Rhizobium sp. SSA_523: one gene and its partner. The protein of the gene in region 1 interacts with the protein of each later gene in a pairwise test. Links are inferred from orthologs where the notes say so. Each region holds a gene or a part of one and is shown on either strand. Other genes may lie near its edges. The genes, in order: QTJ18_RS12560 and QTJ18_RS13285.

Region 1 (6,481 bases):
TTCTGTCCGCACTCGGGTATCAACTTGCCGATATCAAGGGCCAGCGGCATGCAATGTTCTGCGACCCTGCCTATGTGCAGAGCGCGGAATACCAGCAGTTCTGGGCAAAGCTTGCCGCGGGGATCTTCATTGCCGATGAATTCGAACGCATCGGAAAAGGCGGCCGGAAGGTCTATATCCAGGCCTCCTACAATCCGATCTTCGACATGAATGGCAAGGTCTTCAAGGTGGTGAAATTTGCCACCGATGTGAGCGAGCGGGTGACCAATGTCCGCCAGCTTGCCGAGGCCCTGCAGGCCATGTCGGATGGCGATCTGACGCAGGAATTGGCAAAGCCGTTCCTGCCTGCGCTCGATCAATTGCGCCAGGATTACAATGCCACTGCGGCCAAGCTCCGCGGTACGCTGGAGACGATCCTGGAAAATGCCGGCGCCATCGCGGCTGCCTCGCAGGAAATCCAGACGGCCTCCAACGATCTCGCCCGCCGAACGGAACAGCAGGCCGCTTCGGTGGAGGAAACCGCCGCCGCGCTCGAGGAGATCACCACGACCGGTGCCGATTCCAGCAACCGGGCGCAGGAAGCAGGTCGCCTCGTGCGCCGCACAAAGGAAAACGCGGAATATTCGGGTCAGGTCGTGCGCCAAACCGTGGACGCCATGGGGCGGATCGAGCAATCGGCAGGCGAGATCGGCAATATTATCGGCGTGATCGATGAAATTGCCTTTCAGACCAATCTTCTGGCGCTGAATGCCGGTGTCGAGGCCGCACGCGCCGGCGAGGCTGGCAAGGGCTTTGCCGTCGTGGCGCAGGAGGTGCGCGAACTCGCCCAGCGATCGGCCAAGGCAGCCAAGGAGATCAAGGCACTGATCTCGGCCTCCAATGACCATGTGAAGAACGGTGTGACACTGGTGGGCGATACGGGCAAGGTGCTGCAGGAAATCGTTGCCCAGGTGCTGCAGGTCGACAGCAATGTCGGTGCGATTGTCGAAGGCGCCCGCGAGCAGGCAACCGGCCTGAAGGAAATCAATATCGCCGTCAACACGATGGACCAGGGCACGCAGCAGAATGCGGCCATGGTGGAGCAAACCTCCGCCGCCGCCCATAGCCTGGCGCGCGAGGCCGAGCGCCTGTTCGAATTGATCGGTCAGTTCGATATCGGCCATGGCAGCGCCTCGGCCGGACGGACGGGCGGTGCTGCAGCGGGGTCGCGGCGCCCTGCGCCCAGATCCTCAGCGCCTGCGGCAAGCTACGGCTCCAGACTGCCGCTTTCAACGCGCGGCAACGCGGCACTCAAGACCGAGAACTGGGAGGACTTCTAGGGCCTTTAGCGTCGGGCGAATAACCGGAAACGGCCCGCCGCTACGGAGTCTTTTCTCGACGCACCGCGTGCGGGACTAAGTCGTTCTCGAGCTGCGATAGACCGAGACACCGAGTTCCCTGATCTTCTTGCGCAGCGTGTTGCGATTCAATCCCAGAAGATCAGCAGCCTTGATCTGATTGCCGCGGGTGGCCGTCAGGGCCGCCAGGATCAGCGGGTATTCCATTTCCGTCAGCACGCGATCGTAAAGGCCGGGCGGCGGCAGATTGTCGCCGAAGCTGGCGAAATAGGAGCGCATATTCTCCTCGACCGCCTGAGCAATGGTGAGATTGCCCTGCCGGGCGCCCATCTTGTCGATCGGGCTGTCGGGCACATCCGAACGCAGCTCCTGATCCATGATCTCGCGCGTGATGACGTCCTGCGGATAGAGCGCCATCAGGCGGCGGACGAGGTTTTCCAGTTCGCGAACATTGCCCGGCCAGGCATAGGCCTTCATGATCTCCAGCGCCTCATTATCGAAGCGCTTGGTTTCGAGCCCCTCCTTCTCGCCCTGCTGCATGAAGTGCCGGACAAGATCGGGAATATCCTCGGCCCGGTCCCGCAGGGGCGGCAAGCGCAGCGGCACGACGTTCAGCCGGTAATAGAGATCCTCGCGAAACAGGCCCTGATTGATCAGCTGCTTCAGATCCTTGTTGGTCGCTGCGACAATCCGGACATCGGTGCGGATCGGCGTCCGACCGCCAACCGTCGTATACTCGCCCTGCTGCAGAACCCTGAGGAGCCGGGTCTGCGCATCCATCGGCATGTCGCCGATTTCGTCGAGAAACAAGGTGCCGCCTTCGGCCTGCTCGAAACGGCCGGTAGAACGGTTCTGCGCGCCGGTAAAGGCACCCTTCTCATGGCCGAACAATTCCGACTCGATCAGATCTCGCGGAATGGCAGCCATATTGATGGCCACGAAAGGACCGTTGCGGCGCTTGCCGTAATCATGCAGCGCGCGCGCCACCAGCTCCTTGCCCGTTCCCGATTCGCCGGTGATCATCAGCGTCAGATCCGTCTGCATCAGCCGGGCCAGAACGCGGTAGATCTCCTGCATGGCCGCAGACCGGCCCACCAGCGGCATCCCGTCCTGCGAATCATCGTCCAGTTTCGCCGGCTTGCGCTTGGGTTCGGCAAGCGCCCGTCCGATGATGGCGATCAGCTCCGTCAGGTCGAAGGGTTTGGGAAGATAGTCATAGGCGCCCTTTTCCGAGGCCTTGATCGCCGTCATGAACGTGTTCTGCGCGCTCATGACCAGGACCGGCAGCTCCGGCCGCGCCTTCTTGATCCGCGGCAGAAGGTCGAAGGCGTTTTCATCCGGCATCACGACATCCGTCACCACCAGATCGCCGTCCCCCGCCGAAATCCAGCGCCACAGCGTCGCCGCGTTCGAGGTGATACGGACATCATAGCCGGCACGGGTGAGCGCCTGGTTCAAGACGGTGCGGATGGCCGCATCATCGTCGGCGACAAGGATCGTAGCGGTCATTTCAGGCTTCCTGTCGTAGTCATGGAACGGCTATCTTCGCTCGAACCGCCATCCTTGTGCATCGGCATGAGGACGCGGAAGACGGTGCGGCGGGCCTGGCTGTCGCATTCGATGATGCCGCCATGTCCGCCGATGATCTTGGCCACGAGCGCCAGACCAAGGCCTGAGCCATTGGTCTTGGTGGTGATGAAGGGGTCGAAGAGATGCGGCAGCAGATCGGGCGGAACGCCCGGCCCGTTATCGATCACGCAGAACTCCAGCGGCAGGGAGATCTTTTCGCGGGTGCCGGCGACGGAGAGCCTGATGCCCGGACGATAGGCCGTGGTGAGGAGGATCTCGCCATCCGGCTGGCCGCCGATCGCTTCCGCGGCATTCTTGATGAGATTGAGGAAGACCTGCACAAGCTGGTCGCGATTGGCATAGACGGGCGGCAGAGACGGATCGTAATTTTCGACGATCTTGATGTCGCGCGCAAAGCCGGCCTTGGCCACGGCCTTCACATGATCCAGGATCGCGTGAATGTTCAAGGGTGCGCGATCCACCGGACGCTCATCGGAAAAGACCTCCATACGGTCGACGAGCGAGACGATCCGATCCGTCTCGTCGCAGATGAGCCGCGTCAGAGAGCGATCTTCATCGGCAACGGAGGTCTCCAGAAGCTGCGCCGCGCCGCGAATGCCCGATAGCGGGTTCTTGATCTCATGCGCCAGCATGGAGGCAAGCCCGGTCACGGAGCGTGCCGCGGCCCGGTGCGTCAGCTGACGGTCGATCTTGTCGGCCATGCTGCGTTCCTGAAAGACCACCACCACAGAGCCCGGCTCGCTGACGACCGGCGCGACGTACAGATCCACCAGCTTGTCCTGCCCGAGGCGCGGCGATGAGAGATCGACGCGATATTCGTTGACGGGGGCCTTGCGCTCGCGCACCTGATCGATCAGCGCCAGAAGCGGGCTGCCGAAGGGAATGAAGGTGGAGATCTTGTTGCGCGCCAGATGCGTGGTGCTGGCGCCGAAAAAGGCTTCCGCCTCCCAATTGGCAAACGCGATCCGCCCCTCTTCATTGACGAGAATGACGGGATTCTGGACGGAATTCAGGACCGCCATGGCCAGCGCATTGCCGCCCTGATCACCCTCAGTTGCACTCATGCGGCCTCCCTGGACGCTTGTCCGGCATTTCCTGCAATTTCCTGCTGAAGCACCTGCAAGACCCTGTCAGGATCTCGTTGCGTCATGACAGCCGCCTTGACGGCGGGGGCCAGATCAGCGGCATTCCGATCGAGATACCAGCCGACATGTTTGCGGGCGTGGCGCAGCCCGGCCTCGCGGCCGTAGAATTGCAGCATCATCTCATAATGTTCGCAGGCAATATCGGCGCGCTCCTGCGCTCCCGGCTCCGGCGCGCCGGCCAGCACGCCGCAATGCCAGGGGCGTCCCTGTGCGCCGCGGCCGACCATCACGGCATCGGCTCCGGACCGGCGCAAGATCTCGGCTGCATCCTCGACGGTCTCGACGTCGCCATTGGCGATGAGCGGGATGCGGATGGCGTCCCTCACCTGGCGAATCGCGTCCCAATCGGCGCGGCCCTCGTAGAATTGCATGCGCGTGCGGCCATGCACGGTGATCAGGCTCACGCCGGCGCTTTCGGCGCGCGCGGCAATGTGCGGCGCGTTGATCGACTGCTCGTCCCAGCCGAGCCGCATCTTCACGGTGACGGGCACGCTGACCGCTCCCACAACCGCCTCGATCAGCGACAGGGCGTGATCGGGATCCCGCATCAGGGCCGAGCCGGAATAGCCGCCCGTCACTTTCTTGGCGGGACATCCCATGTTGATGTCGATGATATCGGCGCCATTGGCTTCGCAGATCCGCGCCGCCTCCGCCATGTAATGCGCCTCCCGGCCCGCAAGCTGCACCATATGCGGCGAGATACCGGTGCCTTTCAGCCTTTCCCAGGACTCGCCCTTATTATGCGCCAGCTCGCGGCTTGCCACCATTTCCGTCACCACCAGGCCTGCGCCGTAGCGCCAGGCGAGCTGCCGGAACGGCAGGTCGGTGACGCCTGACATGGGCGCAAGCACGAGCCGGTTCCGGATGGGAACCGTCGCGAGAGCAAAGGGGGATGCAAGATCGGCAGGACTCAATTGATGATCTTTCGGGCAGGCGGTATTTCTGCCCTATTTTTATTCACTGTTTCCGCATTTGCCAAGAGCTAATCCCTCGGACAGGATTTTGTCGCGGCGCTTCTGGAAATGATGCTTTTCTGTCTATAGGGATCTCATGTCAATTGCACGGGACATCCGGCCGCAGGGGGATGGATCGCAGCTCTTTCAACCAGATCCGCCAAAGCCGACCAAGGGCCCCGCCCTGTATGTCGTGATCCTTTCATGGCTTGGCCCTGCATGGCCAGGACCTATATGGCGTGGAAATGGTGGACCGGACAGGAAGACGGGGAAACAAGCGGACGGACATGATCATCGGAACAGTCATCGTTGCCGCCGGACGCGGCGAACGCGCGGGGAGCCCCGAAGAAGGGCCGAAACAATATCGGCCGATCGGCGGCGAGCCGGTGATCCGCCGCACCTTGCGCGAGGTTTTGAACTGGCCGCGGCGGGGGCCGGTCGTGGCCGTCATCCATCCCGATGACGAGAGCCTGTTTGCCAGCGCCTGTGCCGGACTGAGCGGTGCTTCCGATCTGCACATCACCCATGGCGGCAGTACCCGCCAGCAGTCCGTTCTGTCCGGCCTCAGGCGGCTGCGCGACAGCGAGGCCACGCATGTGCTGATCCATGACGCCGCCCGCCCCTTTCTCGACCACGCCCTTCTCGACCGCGTCGCCGGCGCCTGGGAGGCGGGTCTTGCCGCCGTCATTCCGGCTCTGCCGGTGACGGATACGCTCAAGCGTGCGACGCCTGCGGCAATGATCGAGGACACGGTGCCCCGCAACGGGCTCTGGGCCGCCCAGACCCCGCAAGGCTTCGTGCTGGCGGACATTCTGTCGGCCCACGAGGCCGCCTTCCGATCCGGCCGAAGCGATTTCACCGATGATGCCTCGATCGCCGAATGGGCGGGAATGCCGGTGCATCTGGTGGAAGGCTCCGCCGATAATGTGAAACTGACCCTGAAGCGAGATATTGCCATGGCCGATGAGAAACTGTCCCGCCAGCCACTGATCCCCGACGTGCGGACCGGCAACGGCTATGACGTGCATCAACTCGTGCCGGGCGACGGCGTGACCCTGTGCGGGGTCTTCCTTGCCCACGACCAGGCGCTGAGGGGCCATTCGGATGCCGATGTCGCACTGCATGCCCTGACGGATGCTCTGCTTGCCACCTGTGGCGCTGGCGATATCGGCGATCATTTCCCGCCCTCCGATCCGCAGTGGAAGGGCGCGCCGTCGCGCATCTTCCTCGCCCATGCCGCCAAGATCGTCCGGCAAAATGGCGGGATCATCACCAATGCGGATGTGTCGATCATCGCAGAGGCGCCGAAGATCGGGCCGCACCGCCAGGCCATGCGGCAGAACCTTTCCGACATTCTGGAGATTTCCATCGATCGTTGCTCGATCAAGGCGACCACCAATGAGACGATCGGCTTTGTCGGACGGCGTGAAGGCATTGCCGCCATCGCCACGGCGAC
Region 2 (6,260 bases), 150 kb from region 1 along the record:
TTCGAGGGCTTCGCGCAAGGAGCCGCAGACCGTCGGGATCTTCTTCAATTCCTTCGGCGGCAGGTCGTAAAGATCCTTGTCCATGGCCTTGCCCGGATGGATCTTGTTCTTGATGCCGTCGAGACCGGCCATCAGCATCGCGGCAAAGCCCAGATAGGGGTTCTGCGTGGGGTCGGGGAAGCGGACTTCCACACGCTTGGACTTCGGACCGGAGCCGAAGGGAATGCGGCAGGAGGCCGAACGGTTGCGCGCCGAATAGGCGAGCAGAACCGGAGCTTCATAGCCGGGGACCAGGCGCTTGTAGGAATTGGTCGTCGGATTGGTGAAGGCGTTGATCGCCTTGGCATGCTTGATGATGCCGCCGATATAATAGAGGCAGCTCTCCGACAGGCCGGCATATTCGTCACCGGCGAAGGTCGGCTTGCCGTCCTTCCAGATCGACTGGTGCACATGCATGCCGGAGCCGTTGTCGCCGAACACCGGCTTGGGCATGAAGGTTGCCGTCTTGCCATAGGCATTGGCGACCTGATGCACGACATATTTGTAGATCTGCATCTTGTCGGCATTGCGCACCAGCGTATCGAACTTCACACCCAGTTCGTGCTGGGCGGATGCCACTTCGTGGTGATGCTTTTCGACGACAACGCCCATTTCGGTCAGAACCGTCAGCATTTCCGAGCGCATGTCCTGCAGGCTATCGACCGGCGGAACCGGGAAATAGCCGCCCTTGACGCGCGGGCGGTGGCCGAGATTGCCGGTTTCGTAATCCGTATCGTCGTTCGACGGCAGCTCGGAGGAATCCAGCTTGAAGCCGGTGTTGAACGGATCGGCCTTGTACTTCACGTCGTCGAAGACGAAGAATTCCGGCTCCGGGCCGACAAAGACCGTATCGCCGATGCCCGATGCCTTCAGATAGGCTTCCGCCTTTTTCGCCGTGCCGCGCGGATCGCGATTATAGGCTTCGCCGGAGATCGGATCGAGAATGTCGCACATGATCACCATGGTCGACTGGGCAAAGAACGGATCCATGTGGACCGTGGCCGGATCGGGCATGAGAACCATGTCGGACTCATTGATAGCCTTCCAGCCGGCGATCGAGGAACCGTCGAACATGACGCCATCGGCGAACATGTCCTCATCCACAGCCGTGACATCCATCGTGACGTGCTGCAGCTTGCCCTTGGGGTCGGTAAAGCGCAGGTCGACGAACTTGACGTCGTTCTCCTTGATTTGCTTCATGATGTCGCTTGCGGTCGTCATGGGTTCTCCCTTGATTGCTCTGTCTTGTATGAGGATCCGATCTTGTCCGGTCGGATTTCTTGCTGGAAGATCAGATCGCGTCCACGCCGGTCTCGCCGGTGCGGATGCGAACGACTTCCTCGATATTGGACACGAAGATCTTGCCGTCGCCGATGCGCCCCGTCTGGGCTGCATTGCGGATGGCATCGATCACGGCGTCGACATTCTCGTCGGCCAGCACGACCTCAACCTTCACCTTCGGCAGGAAGTCCACGACATATTCGGCGCCCCGATAGAGCTCCGTATGTCCCTTCTGGCGCCCGAAGCCTTTGGCCTCGGTGACCGTGATACCCTGCAGTCCGACCTCTTGAAGCGCTTCCTTAACTTCATCCAGTTTGAAAGGCTTAATGATCGCTTCGATCTTTTTCATGAGAAAATGTCTCTCCGCTTCTCCCTTGGGAGCGGGCCTGAAGTCCCACCCGCCCGTCGTTATGCAGGTATTGTGCCAGTCGTCCCGGCCAGGCGCAGGAGAGGGGCAAAGCGCCCGAACCACCGCAATCCTTCTGATACCAAATGCGTTCGAAAAGCAGGCTATGGTTTTGCCGCGCGGCTGGCAAGAGCCTGCCCCTGCTGTCCCATCCTTGTTTTCGCGAATTCCGTTTTTCCAATGGAAACAGGCCATTATTTGGGCGAATGCCTAAAATGTAAACTCTCTATCCCCTGTTTATCCGCTTGTCTTTTGACCACGGCATGGTTTCAATACGCCCATGTCGGCACATGCAAAAATTCTGCTCACCCCTTCGGAAATGGCGTCGGTCGATGCGGCGGCAGCGGCATCCGGCCTGTCCTCCTTCGGCCTGATGGAACAGGCGGGCTTTGCGGTGGCCGCCGCCGCGCTTCGCCATTGTCCTGGCGCCAGCCGCTATATCCTCCTGTGCGGGCCGGGCAAGAATGGCGGCGATGGCTTTGTTGCAGCGCGCGCATTAGCGCAGTCCGGCGCCGTCACCGCCGTGCACGCACTTTCGGCATCCGGCGGCTGGAGCGGCGATGCCGAACTTGCCCGCCTGGCCTGTCCCTGTCCCTGCCTGCCGTTGGACGATTATCAGCCTCGGCCCGGCGATCTGGTGATCGACGCCCTGTTCGGCGCGGGCCTTTCGCGCGATGTGCCGCCGGCCGTGGCGGCGGCGATCGAGAGGGTGGAGGCGGCAGGACTGCCCGTCCTGTCGGTGGACCTGCCGTCAGGAGTGTGCGGGCTGACCGGCCAGGTGCGCGGCAAGGCCTTTGCCGCAGCCCGCAGCGTGACTTTCATGACGCGCAAGCCCGGCCATGTTCTGATGCCGGGCCGGGCGCTCTCGGGTGTCGTGGATGTGGCCGATATCGGCATTCCGGACCGCTTCCTGCACAGCCATGCCGGAGCGCTCCGGCTCAACGAGCCCGGGATCTGGCTGCCGCTGGTGCCGGAGCTGACGGGCGCTGCACACAAATACCGGCGGGGACATCTGGTCGTGTTCAGCGGCCCCGCCTCGCATACCGGCGCGGCCCGCCTGTCGGCAGCGGCCGGACTGGATGCCGGGGCGGGCCTTGTCACCATTGCCGCGCCGCAGGACAGTCTGGCGGTTCTGGCGCCGGCGCTGACGGCCATCATGCTGCGCCAGATCGATGACGAGAAGGCTTTATCCGACTGGCTGAGTGACGCCACGATCCACGCCTTCGTCATCGGCCCCGGTTTCGGGATCGGTGAAAAGGCGCGGCGTCTTACCGAAGCGGCTAGCGGCAAGCCTGTTGTGGTGGATGCGGATGCGATTACCGCTTTCGCCACCTGCCCGCAAAGGCTTTATGCCGCCTTTGCCGACACGGATTCGCCGAAGCTTGTGCTGACGCCCCATGAAGGCGAGTTCTCGCGCCTCTTTCCCGATATTGCCGATGCCGCCGACACAGGAAAGGTGGAGAAGGCAAGATCCGCTGCCGCACGCGCCGGCGCCATCATCGTCTACAAAGGCGCCGACACGGTGATTGCTGCGCCTGACGGGCGTGTGCTGATCAACGAGAATGCACCGCCCTTTCTGGCAACGGCCGGTTCCGGCGATGTCCTGGCCGGCATGATCGGCGCGCTTCTGGCTCAGGGCATGCCGAGTTTCGAAGCGGCCGCGGCCGCCGTCTGGCTGCATGGCGAGGCGGGGCAGGCAGCGGGCCCCAGCCTCACCGCCGAAACGCTGGTTCCTCATATCGCCGCGGCCCGGGCAAAGCTGGCGGCGATCCAGGCAGGGGAGAGGGGCGATTTGCCGCGACCGACGGCCGGCACGGTTGTTGCAAGACCTTTCTGACGCGCCGCCCGGTCGATTCCGCGACTAGTCGGCGAGGCGCTGCTGCAAAAGGCGTGCGCCGTTCGGCGCATTCACCTTGCCGCCGGAGATGAAGAAGGCAAAGACATCGCGCGGTTGCTTTTTCGGGCGATGATCGGCATCGATCCTTGCAAGATCCTCCGGGACAGAACCCGTCGCATAGCTGCGCAGCCGCTTGGCCCAGTGATCGATCTCCGGCTTCGGATAGCAGCTGGCGATCTCGTCCTCACCCTTTTGCAGCCGGGCATAGACGAAGTCGGCGGTCACATCGGCAAACATCGGATATTCGCCGTGATCGGCGCAGACGGCCGCCACCTCATGGCGCCGGAGGAGATCGATGAAAGCCGGGTCGCAGAAACTCGCATGGCGCGGCTCCACCACATGGCGGAGCGGCAGGCCGTCGAGTGTCTTTGGCAAAAGGGAGAGAAAGGCCTCGAAATCGTCCGGCTGGAAGGTCTTGGTGGCCATGAATTGCCACAGGATTGGGCCGAGATGCGGGCCGAGCTCGGCGATGCCCTGGTTGAGAAATTTCTCGATCGAGGGGCCGGCCTCCGCCAGCACCTTGCGGTTGGTGCAATAGCGGCTTGCCTTCAGCGAGAAGACGAAGCCTTCCGGCACTTCCGAGGCCCATTTGGCGAAGGTGGCGGGCTTCTGGCTGGAATAATAGGTGCCGTTCACCTCAATCGCCGCCAGTTCGCGCGATGCAAATTCCAGCTGCCGCTTCTTCGCCAGCCTGTCAGGGTAGAAGCTGCCCTCCCAGGGATCGAAGGTCCAGCCGCCAATTCCCGTGCGGATGATGCCCGATGCCGTCATGATCATTTCCCTTGATTGCCGCGGGCGGGGCCGTCGAAGCCGGATATCACTCCGCCGCCTGGATCTTCTTGATGGGGCGCCGTTCCAGAAGCTCCTTGAGGAATTGGCCGGTATAGGAGCGCTTCTCCTTGACCACATCCTCCGGAGTGCCGACCGCCACCACCTGACCGCCGCCGGTTCCGCCTTCGGGGCCGATGTCGATGATCCAGTCGGCCGTCTTGATGACTTCGAGATTGTGCTCGATGACCACCACCGAATTACCCTGGTTGACCAGTTCGTGAAGCATTTCCAGAAGCTTGGCAACGTCGTGGAAATGCAGACCGGTCGTCGGCTCGTCGAGGATATAGAGCGTGCGTCCGGTCGAGCGCTTGGACAGCTCCTTGGCGAGCTTGACGCGCTGCGCCTCGCCGCCCGAGAGCGTATTGGCCTGCTGGCCGACCTTGATATAGCCGAGGCCGACATCGAAGAGCGCCTGGAGCTTGTCGCGCACCGCCGGCACGGCCGAGAAGAATTCGACGCCTTCCTCCACCGTCATGTCGAGCACATCGGCGATCGATTTGCCCTTGAAGGTGACGTCGAGCGTCTCGCGATTGTAGCGCTTGCCATGGCAGACATCGCAGGTGACGTAGACATCCGGCAGGAAATGCATCTCGATCTTGATGACGCCGTCGCCCTGGCAGGCTTCGCAGCGGCCGCCCTTCACATTGAAGGAGAAGCGGCCGGGCTGATAGCCGCGCGCCTTGGCCTCCGGCAGGCCGGCAAACCAGTCCCGGATCGGCGTGAAGGCGCCGGTATAGGTGGCGGGATTGGAGCGGGGCGTGCGGCCGATCGGCGACTGATCGATATCGATGACCTTGTCGATGAATTCCAGCCCGTCGATCCGATCGTGATCGGCCGGGATTTCCCGGGCGCCCATCACACGGCGAGCCGCCGCCTTGTAGAGCGTTTCGATCAGAAAGGTGGACTTGCCGCCGCCCGAGACGCCGGTCACGGCGGTGAAGAGGCCGAGCGGCACGGAGGCCGTGACCGATTTCAGATTGTTGCCGCGCGCACCGACAACCTTGATCTCCTTGCCCTTCTTGGGCTTGCGCCGATCGGCGGGCACGGCCACGCCCCGTTCGCCGGAGAGGTACTGCCCCGTCAGCGATTTCGGATTGGCCATGATCTCCTGCGGCGTGCCGGCGGCCACCACCTGTCCGCCATGCACGCCGGCGGCCGGGCCGATATCGACGACGTAATCGGCGGTCAGGATGGCATCCTCGTCATGCTCGACGACCAGAACCGTATTGCCGATATCGCGCAGATGCTTCAGCGTGTCGAGCAGCCGCGCATTGTCGCGCTGGTGCAGACCGATCGACGGCTCGTCCAGCACGTAGAGCACGCCGGTGAGGCCGGAGCCGATCTGCGAGGCGAGCCGGATGCGTTGGCTTTCGCCACCCGAGAGCGTTCCCGAACTGCGCGACAGGCTGAGATAATCGAGGCCGACATCGTTGAGGAAGCGCAGCCGGTCGCGAATTTCCTTCAGGATGCGAACCGCGATCTCGTTCTGCTTGGCCGTCAGCGTATCCGGCAGCGCCTCGAACCAGTCGCGGGCGACCCTGATCGACATTTCGGTGACTTCGCCGATATGTTTCTTGCCGATCTTGACGGCCAGCGCCTCCGGCTTCAGGCGATAGCCCTTGCAGGCGGGGCAGGGCGCCGCGGACATGTAGCGCTCGATCTCCTCGCGCGCCCAGGCGCTGTCGGTCTCCTTCCAGCGCCGCTCGAGATTGGGCACGATGCCCTCGAAGGTCTTGGTCGTCTTGTAGGATCGGGCGCCGTCGGCATAGGAAAACTCGATCTTGTCCTCGGTCCCGCGCAGGATCG

The links.
Region 2: the proteins of QTJ18_RS12560 (region 1) and QTJ18_RS13285 interact in binary tests that used the Escherichia coli proteins (3 or more experiments, as listed by UniProt). The link is inferred for Rhizobium sp. SSA_523 from one-to-one orthologs.

Annotation. Positions count from the first base shown.
Region 1 is NZ_CP129382.1:861,029-867,509, reverse strand. The notes cover bases 1,918-4,916. They hold QTJ18_RS12560 (two-component system sensor histidine kinase NtrB), read right to left. Parts: upstream 3,992-4,916; coding sequence 2,843-3,991; downstream 1,918-2,842. Other genes in these bases: dusB (tRNA dihydrouridine synthase DusB), read right to left, coding at 3,988-4,916; ntrC (nitrogen regulation protein NR(I)), read right to left, coding at 1,918-2,846. Also shown: QTJ18_RS12570 (methyl-accepting chemotaxis protein), read left to right, coding at 1-1,319; more of ntrC, read right to left, coding at 1,395-1,917; more of dusB, read right to left, coding at 4,917-4,986; QTJ18_RS12550 (bifunctional 2-C-methyl-D-erythritol 4-phosphate cytidylyltransferase/2-C-methyl-D-erythritol 2,4-cyclodiphosphate synthase), read left to right, coding at 5,313-6,481.
Region 2 is NZ_CP129382.1:1,007,704-1,013,963, reverse strand. The notes cover bases 1-2,778. They hold QTJ18_RS13285 (P-II family nitrogen regulator), read right to left. Parts: upstream 1,670-2,778; coding sequence 1,331-1,669; downstream 1-1,330. Other genes in these bases: QTJ18_RS13280 (NAD(P)H-hydrate dehydratase), read left to right, coding at 2,007-2,778; glnA (type I glutamate--ammonia ligase), read right to left, coding at 1-1,260. In the rest of the region: more of QTJ18_RS13280, read left to right, coding at 2,779-3,563; QTJ18_RS13275 (DUF72 domain-containing protein), read right to left, coding at 3,588-4,394; excinuclease ABC subunit UvrA, read right to left, coding at 4,441-6,260. UniProt on the Escherichia coli protein: P-II indirectly controls the transcription of the glutamine synthetase gene (glnA). P-II prevents NR-II-catalyzed conversion of NR-I to NR-I-phosphate, the transcriptional activator of GlnA. When P-II is uridylylated to P-II-UMP, these events are reversed.